2 regions of the Kitasatospora misakiensis genome follow, and region 2 is predicted to be linked to the other one. Evidence: riboswitches for the same ligand, from Rfam matches in the RefSeq annotation. Region 2 holds a riboswitch; the other holds the start of a gene.
The links. A riboswitch is a leader RNA that binds a small molecule or an ion and turns the genes downstream of it on or off. The one in region 2 is predicted to bind S-adenosylmethionine.

Region 1: linked by a shared signal. The riboswitch ahead of ACFP3U_RS33230 (IclR family transcriptional regulator) and the one ahead of thrC (threonine synthase) in region 2 are both predicted to bind S-adenosylmethionine.

What each region holds. Positions count from the first base shown of each region.
Region 1 is NZ_JBHSOF010000069.1:894-5,900, reverse strand. It holds gene ACFP3U_RS33250 (hypothetical protein) at 1-203, shown strand, start outside; gene ACFP3U_RS33245 (hypothetical protein) at 278-505, opposite strand; gene ACFP3U_RS33240 (cold-shock protein) at 1,003-1,206, shown strand; gene ACFP3U_RS33235 (DEAD/DEAH box helicase) at 1,411-3,000, shown strand; SAM riboswitch class I at 3,186-3,328, shown strand; gene ACFP3U_RS33230 (IclR family transcriptional regulator) at 3,525-4,238, shown strand; gene ACFP3U_RS33225 (SGNH/GDSL hydrolase family protein) at 4,285-5,007, opposite strand, start outside.
Region 2 is NZ_JBHSOF010000053.1:19,533-24,539, forward strand. It holds gene ACFP3U_RS30265 (alpha,alpha-trehalose-phosphate synthase (UDP-forming)) at 1-1,328, opposite strand, end outside; gene ACFP3U_RS30270 (glucosyl-3-phosphoglycerate synthase) at 1,367-2,374, opposite strand; SAM riboswitch class I at 2,550-2,683, shown strand; gene thrC (threonine synthase) at 2,702-3,982, shown strand; gene ACFP3U_RS30280 (MoaD/ThiS family protein) at 4,047-4,322, shown strand; gene ACFP3U_RS30285 (cold-shock protein) at 4,909-5,007, shown strand, end outside.

The DNA of each region.
Region 1 (5,007 bases), on a different contig from region 2:
CGCTGTGCGGGGCGCACTTCGCCTGGACCCTGCCGACCGGCTGGCTCGCGTTCACCCTTCTCGTCCCGGCCCCGCGCGGCACGGTGGGGGAGGTGGTCAGCTGGATGACCTTCCCCCCGGGCACGGCGGCGTCCAGCTGGACCGCCTGGATCCTGCTGGCGACCGGGACGGTCGTGTACGCCGTGGCAGGTCCGAGACGGTGACGGGCGCGCCGCCGGCCGTTGTCAGGGGGTGGACATCGTCGGGGTCGAGCGGGGTCAGAGGGAGTACATCGCGCTCAGAGGGTGTACATCGCGCTGTACGGCGGGGTGACGCGTTCTTGCCGTGACCCGAAGTCGACGAGGACGGCGATGTCGCCGTCCCCCTCGACGCCGATGACACGGCCGAGGCCGTACCGGTCGTGGGTGACCCGGTCGCCGACGGTGAAGTGCTTGCGGGGTGCCTCCACCGGAGCCTTGAAGGGGCTGTTGGGGAGGGGGCGGCGCGCTGCTGAATAATTCGTCATCCCCACCAGTATGCGCCGGAAACCCCGGGAGCGAACCCTTTTCGGCGCATGCGAGTTCGAGCGGAGCGGAATGTCGCAGGTCGGTGCGGTCCGCGCGCGGGCGGTCAGGGTGGGCGCGGAGGATTGCCCGCGCGCCCTCGCCGCCGCGGCACGACCGGGGGAGGGCGGTGGGATCCGCCCTCCCCCGCCGTCGGTTCGGAGGGCCCGCGAGCGCGCCAACCACCGTGCGCCCGGGGCCCGTTGGCGCCCGCGACGGCCCGGGGCGGGCGGCCCCGGGAGCACTTTTCAAAAATTGGGGGCGAAATATTCGCCCGCGGCGAGCCCGAGCCTGCTAGAGTCGACCTAGTTGCAGTAGTGGTCCCCATGAACTTTGTGTGCGCCTGCTGATGTTTCGCAGGCGCATTTTTGTTTACCCGGCTCTTCCCCGGGTGGGTGCTTGTGCGGCGACTCGGAGCACACGCTGTGTGCGCTCCGGACGCTTTGAAGGAGAAATTTTTATGGCTAATGGCACCGTGAAGTGGTTCAACTCGGAAAAGGGCTTCGGCTTCATCGAGCAGGACGGTGGCGGTCCGGACGTGTTCGCCCACTACTCGAACATCAACGCCAACGGCTTCCGTGAGCTGCTCGAGGGCCAGAAGGTCGAGTTCGACGTCACGCAGGGTCAGAAGGGCCCGCAGGCCGAGAACATTCGCCCGCTGTAGTACTTCTGCCACGGCACCCGCCAAGCAGCGAGGGGCCCGCACCGCGTACACGCTCGGTGCGGGCCCCTCGGCATGTGCGCCACGGCGCATCCCCGGCCGTTCCGGCCCGTTTCGGCCGTTCAGGCCCGTTCCTTGCGGTCTCCGCCGGTGCTCCGCGCCATGGAGCCTTCCTCGTGACGTGCCGCCCCGAGGAAGGTTTCCCGTATGAGCCGTTCCAGTCGCTCGCCCTATCAGAACGCCAACTCCCGCTCCGCCGCCGCCTCCCGCTCCGCGGGGGGCTCCCGTTCGGGTGGCGGCGCCTTCTACGGCGCCCGGCCCGCCGGAGGCCGACGGACCCCCGGCCGTGGCGCCGGCCAGGGCGCGTCCGCGCCGGCCGAGTTCGCGATGCCGGTCAGCACCACCCCGGCCCTGCCCGCCGTCGAGTCCTTCGCCGAGCTGGACATGCCGAAGGCCCTGCTGTCGGTACTGACCCGCCAGGGCGTCACCACGCCCTTCCCGATCCAGGCCGCGACGCTGCCGAACTCGCTGGCCGGCCGCGACGTCCTCGGACGCGGCCGCACCGGCTCGGGCAAGACCATCGCCTTCGGCCTCGCCGTACTGGCCCGCACCGCCGGGCGCCGGGCCGAGAAGGGCCGCCCGCTGGCCCTGGTGCTGGTCCCCACCCGCGAACTCGCGCAGCAGGTCACCGAGGCCCTCACCCCCTACGCCCACGCGCTGCGGCTGAGGCTGGCGACCGCGGTCGGCGGGATGTCGATCGGACGCCAGGCCCAGGCGCTGAACCGCGGGGCCGAGGTCGTGGTGGCCACGCCCGGCCGGCTCAAGGACCTGATCCAGCGCGGTGACTGCCGGCTCGACGAGGTCGGCATCACGGTGCTCGACGAGGCCGACCAGATGGCCGACATGGGCTTCCTGCCGCAGGTCACCGAACTCCTGGAGCAGGTCGCCGAGGGCGGCCAGACGATGCTGTTCTCCGCCACCCTGGACCGCAACGTGGACCGGCTGGTGCGGCGCTTCCTCAACGACCCGGTCACCCACTCGGTGGACCCGTCGGCGGGCGCGGTGAGCACCATGGAGCACCACGTCCTGCACGTGCAGAACTTCGACAAGGGCGCCACGATCGCCCACATCGCGTCCCGGGACGGCCGGGTGATCATGTTCACCGACACCAAGGACGGCGCCGACCGCCTGGTGGCGGACCTGCTCGCGAACGGGGTGAAGGCCGCGGCCCTGCACGGCGGCAAGTCCCAGCCCCAGCGCAACCGCACCCTGGACCAGTTCCGGACCGGCCAGGTCACGGCCCTGATCGCGACCAACGTCGCCGCCCGGGGCATCCACATCGACGGCCTCGACCTGGTCGTCAACCTGGACCCGCCGACCGACCACAAGGACTACCTCCACCGGGGCGGCCGCACCGCCCGGGCCGGCGAGTCCGGCACCGTGGTCACGCTGGTGCTGCCCAACCAGCGCCGCGCGATGACCCGCCTGATGGCGACGGCGGCCATCACCCCCGTCACCACCCGGGTCACCGCCGGCGATGAGGACCTGGCCCGGATCACCGGCGCCCGGGTGCCCACCGGCGTCCCCACCGTGATTCCCGACCCCGTGGTCGAGCGCCCGCGCCGCAGCCCGTCCGCGAGCCGGGGTCACCGAGGCCGCTCCACCCGCACGGCCGGCGACACCCGGACCGGCGGCGACACCCGTACGGCCGGCGGCACCCGCACCGGCTCCGGCCGCGACGCCCAGGGCTCCACCGGCCGTCGCCGCCCGCCCCGGCGCGCCACCGTCGCCGCGTAGCACCGCCCTCGCCGTGAGGCGCCGACGAGCCCGGTCCGCAGCTGCGGACCGGGCTCGTCGGGTTTCTCGGGCCGTCGCCCGTTCCGCCCCTGCTGCCTGCTGCCTGCTGCCTGCTGCCTGCTGCCTGCGGGCTGGCAGCGGTAAAGCTTGGCGAGCCGGCGGGGAAGTCTTGTATCGTTCCTCGCGAATCATCCAGAGGGGTGGAGGGACCGGCCCTACGAAGCCCCGGCAGCTCCCCGTTCGACCCGGCGTCCGAAGTACGCGCCGTGCCGTCCGGGATCAGTGCCAACTCCGGCCTGTCGCCAATGTGGCGCGGGAAAGATGAGGAGACACGGTGCTCTCAGTGCTGTCCTTCCCCCGGGCGCTTCCCGTCCCGGGCCTTCCGCGTACCCGTCTCGTGCCCGGCGCAGGCAATCGGCCGACTTCTGCGGCCCGCCCTCGCTGACCACCCCCCCGGCTCCCTGCGGGGAGTCTCCGTGAGCGGGCCCATGCGCGGCTCACGGGATCTGAGACGGAGTACATCCATGGAGAACACGAGCGGCGTCGGCGTGCTCGACAAGGTCACCTCGATCCTCGGCACCCTGGAGGCCGGCCCCGCCACCCTGGCCGGCCTGGTCGCGGTGACCGGCCTGGCGCGGCCCACGGCCCACCGGCTCGCCGTCGCACTCGAACAGCACCGCCTGGTCGCCCGGGACGTGGAGGGCCGGTTCATCCTCGGCCCCCGGCTCGGGGAGCTGTCGGCCGCCGCCGGTGAGGACCGGCTGCTGGCCGCCGCCGGCCCGGTCCTCAGCGGGCTGCGCGACCTCACCGGCGAGAGCGCCCAGCTCTACCGCCGCCAGGGCGGGGTCCGGATCTGCGTGGCCGCCGCCGAGCGCCTCTCCGGCCTGCGGGACACCGTGCCGGTGGGGGTCACCCTCCCGATGAAGGTCGGCGCCGCCGCCCAGGTCCTGCTCGCCTGGGAGGAGCCCGAGCGGCTCCACCGCGGCCTTCAGGGGGCCCGGTTCACCGCGACGGCCCTGAGCGGGGTGCGGCGCCGGGGCTGGGCCCAGTCGATCGGGGAGCGCGAGATCGGTGTCGCCTCCGTCTCCGCGCCCGTCCGCGGACCGGCCAACCGGGTGGTGGCCGCCGTCACGGTCTCCGGTCCGATCGAACGGCTCACCCGCCACCCCGGCGCCCTGCTCTCCTCGGTCGTCGTCGAGGCGGCGGACCGCCTCACCGAGTCGCTCCGCCGCCCCTGACCGGCTCAACCGCCCTCCACCGCCGCCCTGTTGTCCGCTCCTGCGGTCACCGCAGGCTGTCGAGATCGACGCTGTCGGCCATGGCCCGGTAGCCGAGCGGGCTGGGGTGGAGGTGGTCGCCGGCGTGGTAGCCGTCCGGGATGGCGCCGGTGCCCGCCGGGTCGATCGCCCGGTCGAAGTCGGCCACCGCGTCGTACGCGCCGGACGAGCGGATCCACTCGTTCAGGTCGCGACGCAGCCGGTCGGTCCGCTCACTCCAGAACGGTGCGCCGCCGAAGGGCATCAGGGTGGCGCCGACGGCCTTGACGCCACGGGCGTGGGCGGTGCGGATCAGGGCGCGGTGGGCGTCGATCAGCCGCTGGAGCGTGACGGGCGGGTCGTCGCGGTCCACCCCGCAGACCTGGTCGCCGGCGCGGAGGATGTCGTTCACACCGTGCGAGACGATCACGGTGCCGACGTTCGGCTGGTCGAGCACGTCGCGCTCGAAGCGGGCCAGGGCGCTCTCCCCGGCGCAGGCGGAATCGGCGAGCATCTTGTTCGAGCCGATGCCGGCGTTGAGCACGGGGCGCGGCCGGTCGGCGGCGAGGAGCCGTTCGGCGAGACGGTCGGGGTAGCGGTCGTCCCCGTCGACGGTGGCCCCGAACCCGTCGGTGGTGGACTCGCCGAACGCCACCACCGCCCTGCCCACCGGCCGCCCGCCGGTGACCTCGACGCCGCTCAGGTAGTACCAGGAGCCGTATCCGGGGCGGACGGCGTCGCCGAACGCCGC
Region 2 (5,007 bases):
ATGTCGTACGGGTTGACGCTCAGCGCGTCCTCGCCGAGTTCGGCGTGCGCGCCGGCCTCCCGGGAGAGGACGAGCGCGCAGCCCCGGTCGGAGACCACCGGGACCTCCTTGGCGACCAGGTTCATGCCGTCCCGGATCGGGTTGACCAGGGCCACGTCGGCCATCCGGTAGGCGGCCAGCGAGCGCGGGAAGTCGTCGTCCACGTGCAGGATCAGCGGCTGCCAGTCCGGTGTGCCGAACTCCGCCACGATCTCCGCGGCGAGCGACCGCACCTGGTCGGTGTAGGCCCGGTACTCGGCGAGGTCGGTGCGGGACGGGTAGGCGAAGGCGATGTGGACCACCCGGTCGCGCCACTCGGGGCGGGTGCGCAGCAGGTGCCGGTAGGCCAGGAAGCCGCGGACGATGTTCTTGCTCAGCTCGGTGCGGTCGACCCGGACGACGGTGCGGCGGTCGCCCACGGCGGCGCGCAGGGTGGCCAGCCGCTCGTCGACGTCCGGCCGGTGGGCGCGCTCGCGCAGGAAGTCGGCGTCGGCGCCGAGGCCGTGGACGCCGAGGGCGGTGGTGCGGCCGGCGTACGTCACGGTGAGCGCCTCGCGGTGGACCTCCGCGCCGAGGAACCGCTCGCAGCAGTCGGCGAAGGCGAGCGCCCAGCGGCGGGTCAGGAAGCCCGCCCGGTCGGCGCCGAGGACGCCGGTGAGGACGGCCTCGGCGATGTCGTCGGGCAGCAGCCGCAGGTACTCGGGCGGCGCCCAGGGGGTGTGCGAGAAGTGGCCGATCCGCAGGTCGGGGCGGGCCGCGCGGAGCAGCGCCGGGACGAGCGAGAGGTGGTAGTCCTGCACCAGGACGGCGGCGCCGGGGGCGGCCTCGGCGGCGAGGGCCTCGGCGAAGGCGGTGTTGTACGCGGTGTAGGCCTGCCACTCGGTGCGGAAGCCGGCGTCGAAGGCGGGGGCGGTCGGGGTGTTCCAGAGCAGGTGGTGGACGAACCAGAGGGTCGAGTTGGCGATGCCGTTGTAGGCGCGGGCGAAGGTCTCGGGGTCGATGTCGAGCATCCGGACGGCCTGGCCGCCGACCTCGTGGCCGGCCCGGTCGAGGCGGCCGTCGGGGGCCTCGCGGGCGGCCCGGCGGTCGGCGTCGGACAGGGCGGCGCAGACCCAGACGGCGTCCGGGTCGTCGATGGCGGAGAGCCCGGAGACCAGGCCGCCGCCGCCTCTGCGGAGGGTCAGCGTGCCGTCGTCCGCGGTGCCGAACGACACCGGTCCCCGGTTCGACGCCACCAGGACGGAGGCGGAGCCGGACGGATTCGAACGCTCGCTCGTGAGATCACCCATGGTTGGTTGGTTGCCGTGGGTCCGCGGCGGCAAACCCCTCAGCGTCGGGTGGCGTACTCGGGGACGGTGTGCATCGGCGGGCGCTCGGTACCGGTGACCGGGTGGGTGTGGGCGGTGAAGGCGCGGGTCAGCGGGTCGCGGGTGAACTGGGTGAGCAGCGGGTGGACCAGATCCGCGGAGGCCTTCAGTCGGTGCGTGCGGTCCAGTCGTTCCAGCGCGGTGCGGTAGATCGTGGCCGCCATTCGACCGAGTGCCTGGGCGTCCTGGTGCCGGTGGTGACGGACGCCGACGTCCACCTGGGCGAGCGCGTCCAGGCCGGCCGTCTCCAGGGCGTCGACGAGCAGGCCGAGCTCGACGCCGTAGCCGGTGGGGAAGGGCAGCCGTTCGAGCAGTGAGCGGCGGGCCGCGTACTCGCCGCCGAGCGGCTGGACGAAACCGGCGAGTTCCGGCCAGTGCAGGTTGAGCAGGGGGCGGGCGACGAGTTCGGTGACCCGGCCGCCGCCGGCCGGGACCACCGCGCCGTCGGTCTCCAGCGGCCGGTCGTACATCGCCTTGACCAGTTGGATGTCCGGCTCGGTGAGCAGCGGGCCGATGATGCCGGAGACCAGGGCCGGGTCGAACTCGCGCAGGTCGGCGTCGACGAAGCAGACGATCTCGCCGCGGGTGACCAGCAGCGAGCGCCAGAGCACCTCGCCCTTGCCGGGGGCGGCGGGCAGCCGGGGCAGGATGGCGTCCCGGTGGACGACGGTGGCGCCGGCCTCGGCGGCCACCTCGGCGGTGCCGTCGACGGAGCCGGAGTCGACCACCACCAGCTCGTCGACCAGCGGCAGCCGCTCCATCAGCTCGCGCCGGATGACCCGGACGATCCCGCCGACGGTGGCCTCCTCGTCCAGGGCGGGCAGCACGACGCTGACGGTGCCGGCCGGGCCGAGCGCGCGTTTGGCCGCCGGCAGGGTGTGCACCGGGCGGTCGGCCGCGTTCCACGAGCGCCGGCGCAGCCAGGACGCCGTCTCGGGGAGGAGCGCGGGGATCGGTTCGGCGGGCACGGTGCTCTCCTCGGCGGACGGGGTCTCCCCGGCCGGAGGCGGGGGGAGGGTGGGACGTGTCATCTCGCGTGGCGGACGGTCCCGTTCGGGACCGAGGCCTTCGGATACAGTCTTCGTACAGCGGTCGGACCTTCGCACGCCGGGGTCGCCGCTGAGCAGGACCACAACTTCACAGAGCTCATCCAGAGGGACTGAGGGAACGGCCCGTTGACGTCCCGGCAACCTTCTCGCTCGGCCGGCCTTCGGGCCCCGGCGGGACAGGTGCCAATTCCGGCCTGGGGCGCGACCGCGTCACGGGGAAGATGAGGAGAGAGGCCTCCGCCCATCATGTCTATCGACACCGTCGCACCCGCCGCCGTCGACCTCGGCCCCGCCACTCAGCTGTCCTGTCGCGAGTGCGGCACCCGGTTCCCGCTCGGCCCCAGCTTCGCGTGCCTGGAGTGCTTCGGCCCGCTGGAGATCGCCTACGACTTCGGCAGCGAGGGCGCCGAGGAGCTGCGCAAGCGGATCGAGGCCGGTCCGGCGTCGATCTGGCGCTACGCGCCGCTGCTGCCCGTCCCGGCCGACGTGGCGACCAAGCCGAACCTCAACCCGGGGTGGACCCCGCTGGTGAAGGCGGACAACCTGGGCCGCGAGCTCGGCTTCACCGGGCAGCTGCACATCAAGGACGACTCCGGCAACCCGACCCACTCCTTCAAGGACCGCGTGGTGGCCTGCGCCATCGAGGCGGCCCGCGCGTTCGGCTACACCACGCTGTCCTGCTCGTCGACCGGCAACCTGGCCGGCGCGGTGGGCGCGGCGGCGGCCCGGGCGGGCTTCCGGTCCTGCGTGTTCATCCCGCACGACCTGGAGCAGGGCAAGGTCGTGATGGCCGGGGTGTACGGCGGCGAGCTGGTCGGCATCGAGGGCAACTACGACGACGTGAACCGGTTCTGCTCGGAGCTGATCGGCGACCCGGCCGGCGAGGGCTGGGGCTTCGTCAACGTCAACCTGAGGCCGTACTACGGCGAGGGCTCCAAGACGCTCGCCTTCGAGATCTGCGAGCAGCTCGGCTGGCGGCTGCCGGAGCAGATCGTGATCCCGATCGCCTCGGGCTCCCAGCTCACCAAGATCGACAAGGGGCTGCAGGAGCTGATCAAGCTGGGCCTGGTCGAGGACCGGCCGTACCGGATCTTCGGCGCCCAGGCGGCGGGCTGCTCGCCGGTCTCGGCGGCGTACAAGGCCGGCCACGACGTGATCCGCCCGGTCAAGCCGGACACCATCGCCAAGTCGCTGGCGATCGGCAACCCGGCCGACGGCCCGTACGTGCTGGACATCGCCCGGCGCACCGGCGGCGCGGTCGAGGACGTGACCGACGAGGAGGTCGTCGCGGCGATCCGGCTGCTGGCCCGGACCGAGGGCATCTTCGCGGAGACCGCGGGCGGGGTGACCGTCGGCGTGCTGAAGAAGCTGGTCGAGACCGGGCAGCTGGACCCGTCGAAGGAGACCGTCGCGATCAACACCGGCGACGGCCTGAAGACGCTCGACGCCGTCGCGGACGCCGGGATGACCGCCGTCATCCGGCCGACCCTGGACGCCTTCCGGGGCGCCGGCCTGGCCTCCGCCTGATCCCCGCCCGACGTCTGCCACTCCCCAGCTCCACCCGCTCAGCGCCCGCAACGAGGAGACCCCCATGAGCGCCAACGTCCGCATCCCGACCATCCTGCGCACCTACACCGGCGGCGCCAGCGAGGTGCCCGCCGAGGGCGCCACGCTGGGCGAGGTCATCGCCGACCTGGAGCGGAACCACGCCGGGATCGCCGCGCGCATCCTGGACGACACCGGCAAGCTGCGCCGTTTCGTCAATGTCTACGTGAACGACGACGACGTGCGGTTCGCCGAGGGTCTGGCGACCGAGATCAAGGACGGCGCGAACGTTTCGATCATCCCGGCGGTCGCCGGCGGGTGAACCGTCGGACGCGCCCGTTCCCCGCGGGTCGGGCGCGCCGTTACCGGCCGTCCGCGGCACGGAATTCCGTGCCGCGGACGGCCGTGCGCATTTTGGCGGGAATGTATTCCGTCCCGGGCGGAGTAAAGTGTCGCTGGACCGGGAACAGGGGCGCGCCCGCCCCTTCTCCGGGAACGAATCCGCCGCATCGCCACCGCCGCCGCCGTCCCGCCCGCCGAGACCCGCGGCGGGCCTGTGACCCGGAAACATGTCAGGCCGGTGTCAGAATTCTGGCGCGGATTTTGGGTAATACGTCCGCTATGTCCGGCGGGAAATGCGGCGGCTTATCCCGATTGCTCCCGTACTGTCCTCCGGTGCCGCGGGTGAATTCCCCGCCATTGACCCTGTTGCAGAGGGCGTCGATCCGGATACATTCAGCCGCGGTCGACGCAATCGCCCGTTCGCCGGACGCCGTTCGGCGGCATCGGGAGGATTGTGGCGTGCGCGGCTGTGCCCAGGGGGGGTCCCCGGGCCGGCCTCCAACCAGACCCGGGCCCGCAGACCTGCGGGCGCGTGAAGGGCCAGCACAGCACTAGGGGAGTTCGGAATGGCTCAGGGCACCGTCAAGTGGTTCAACGCGGAGAAGGGTTACGGCTTCATCGCGGTCGACGGTGGTGCGGACGTCTTCGTCCACTACAGCGCGATC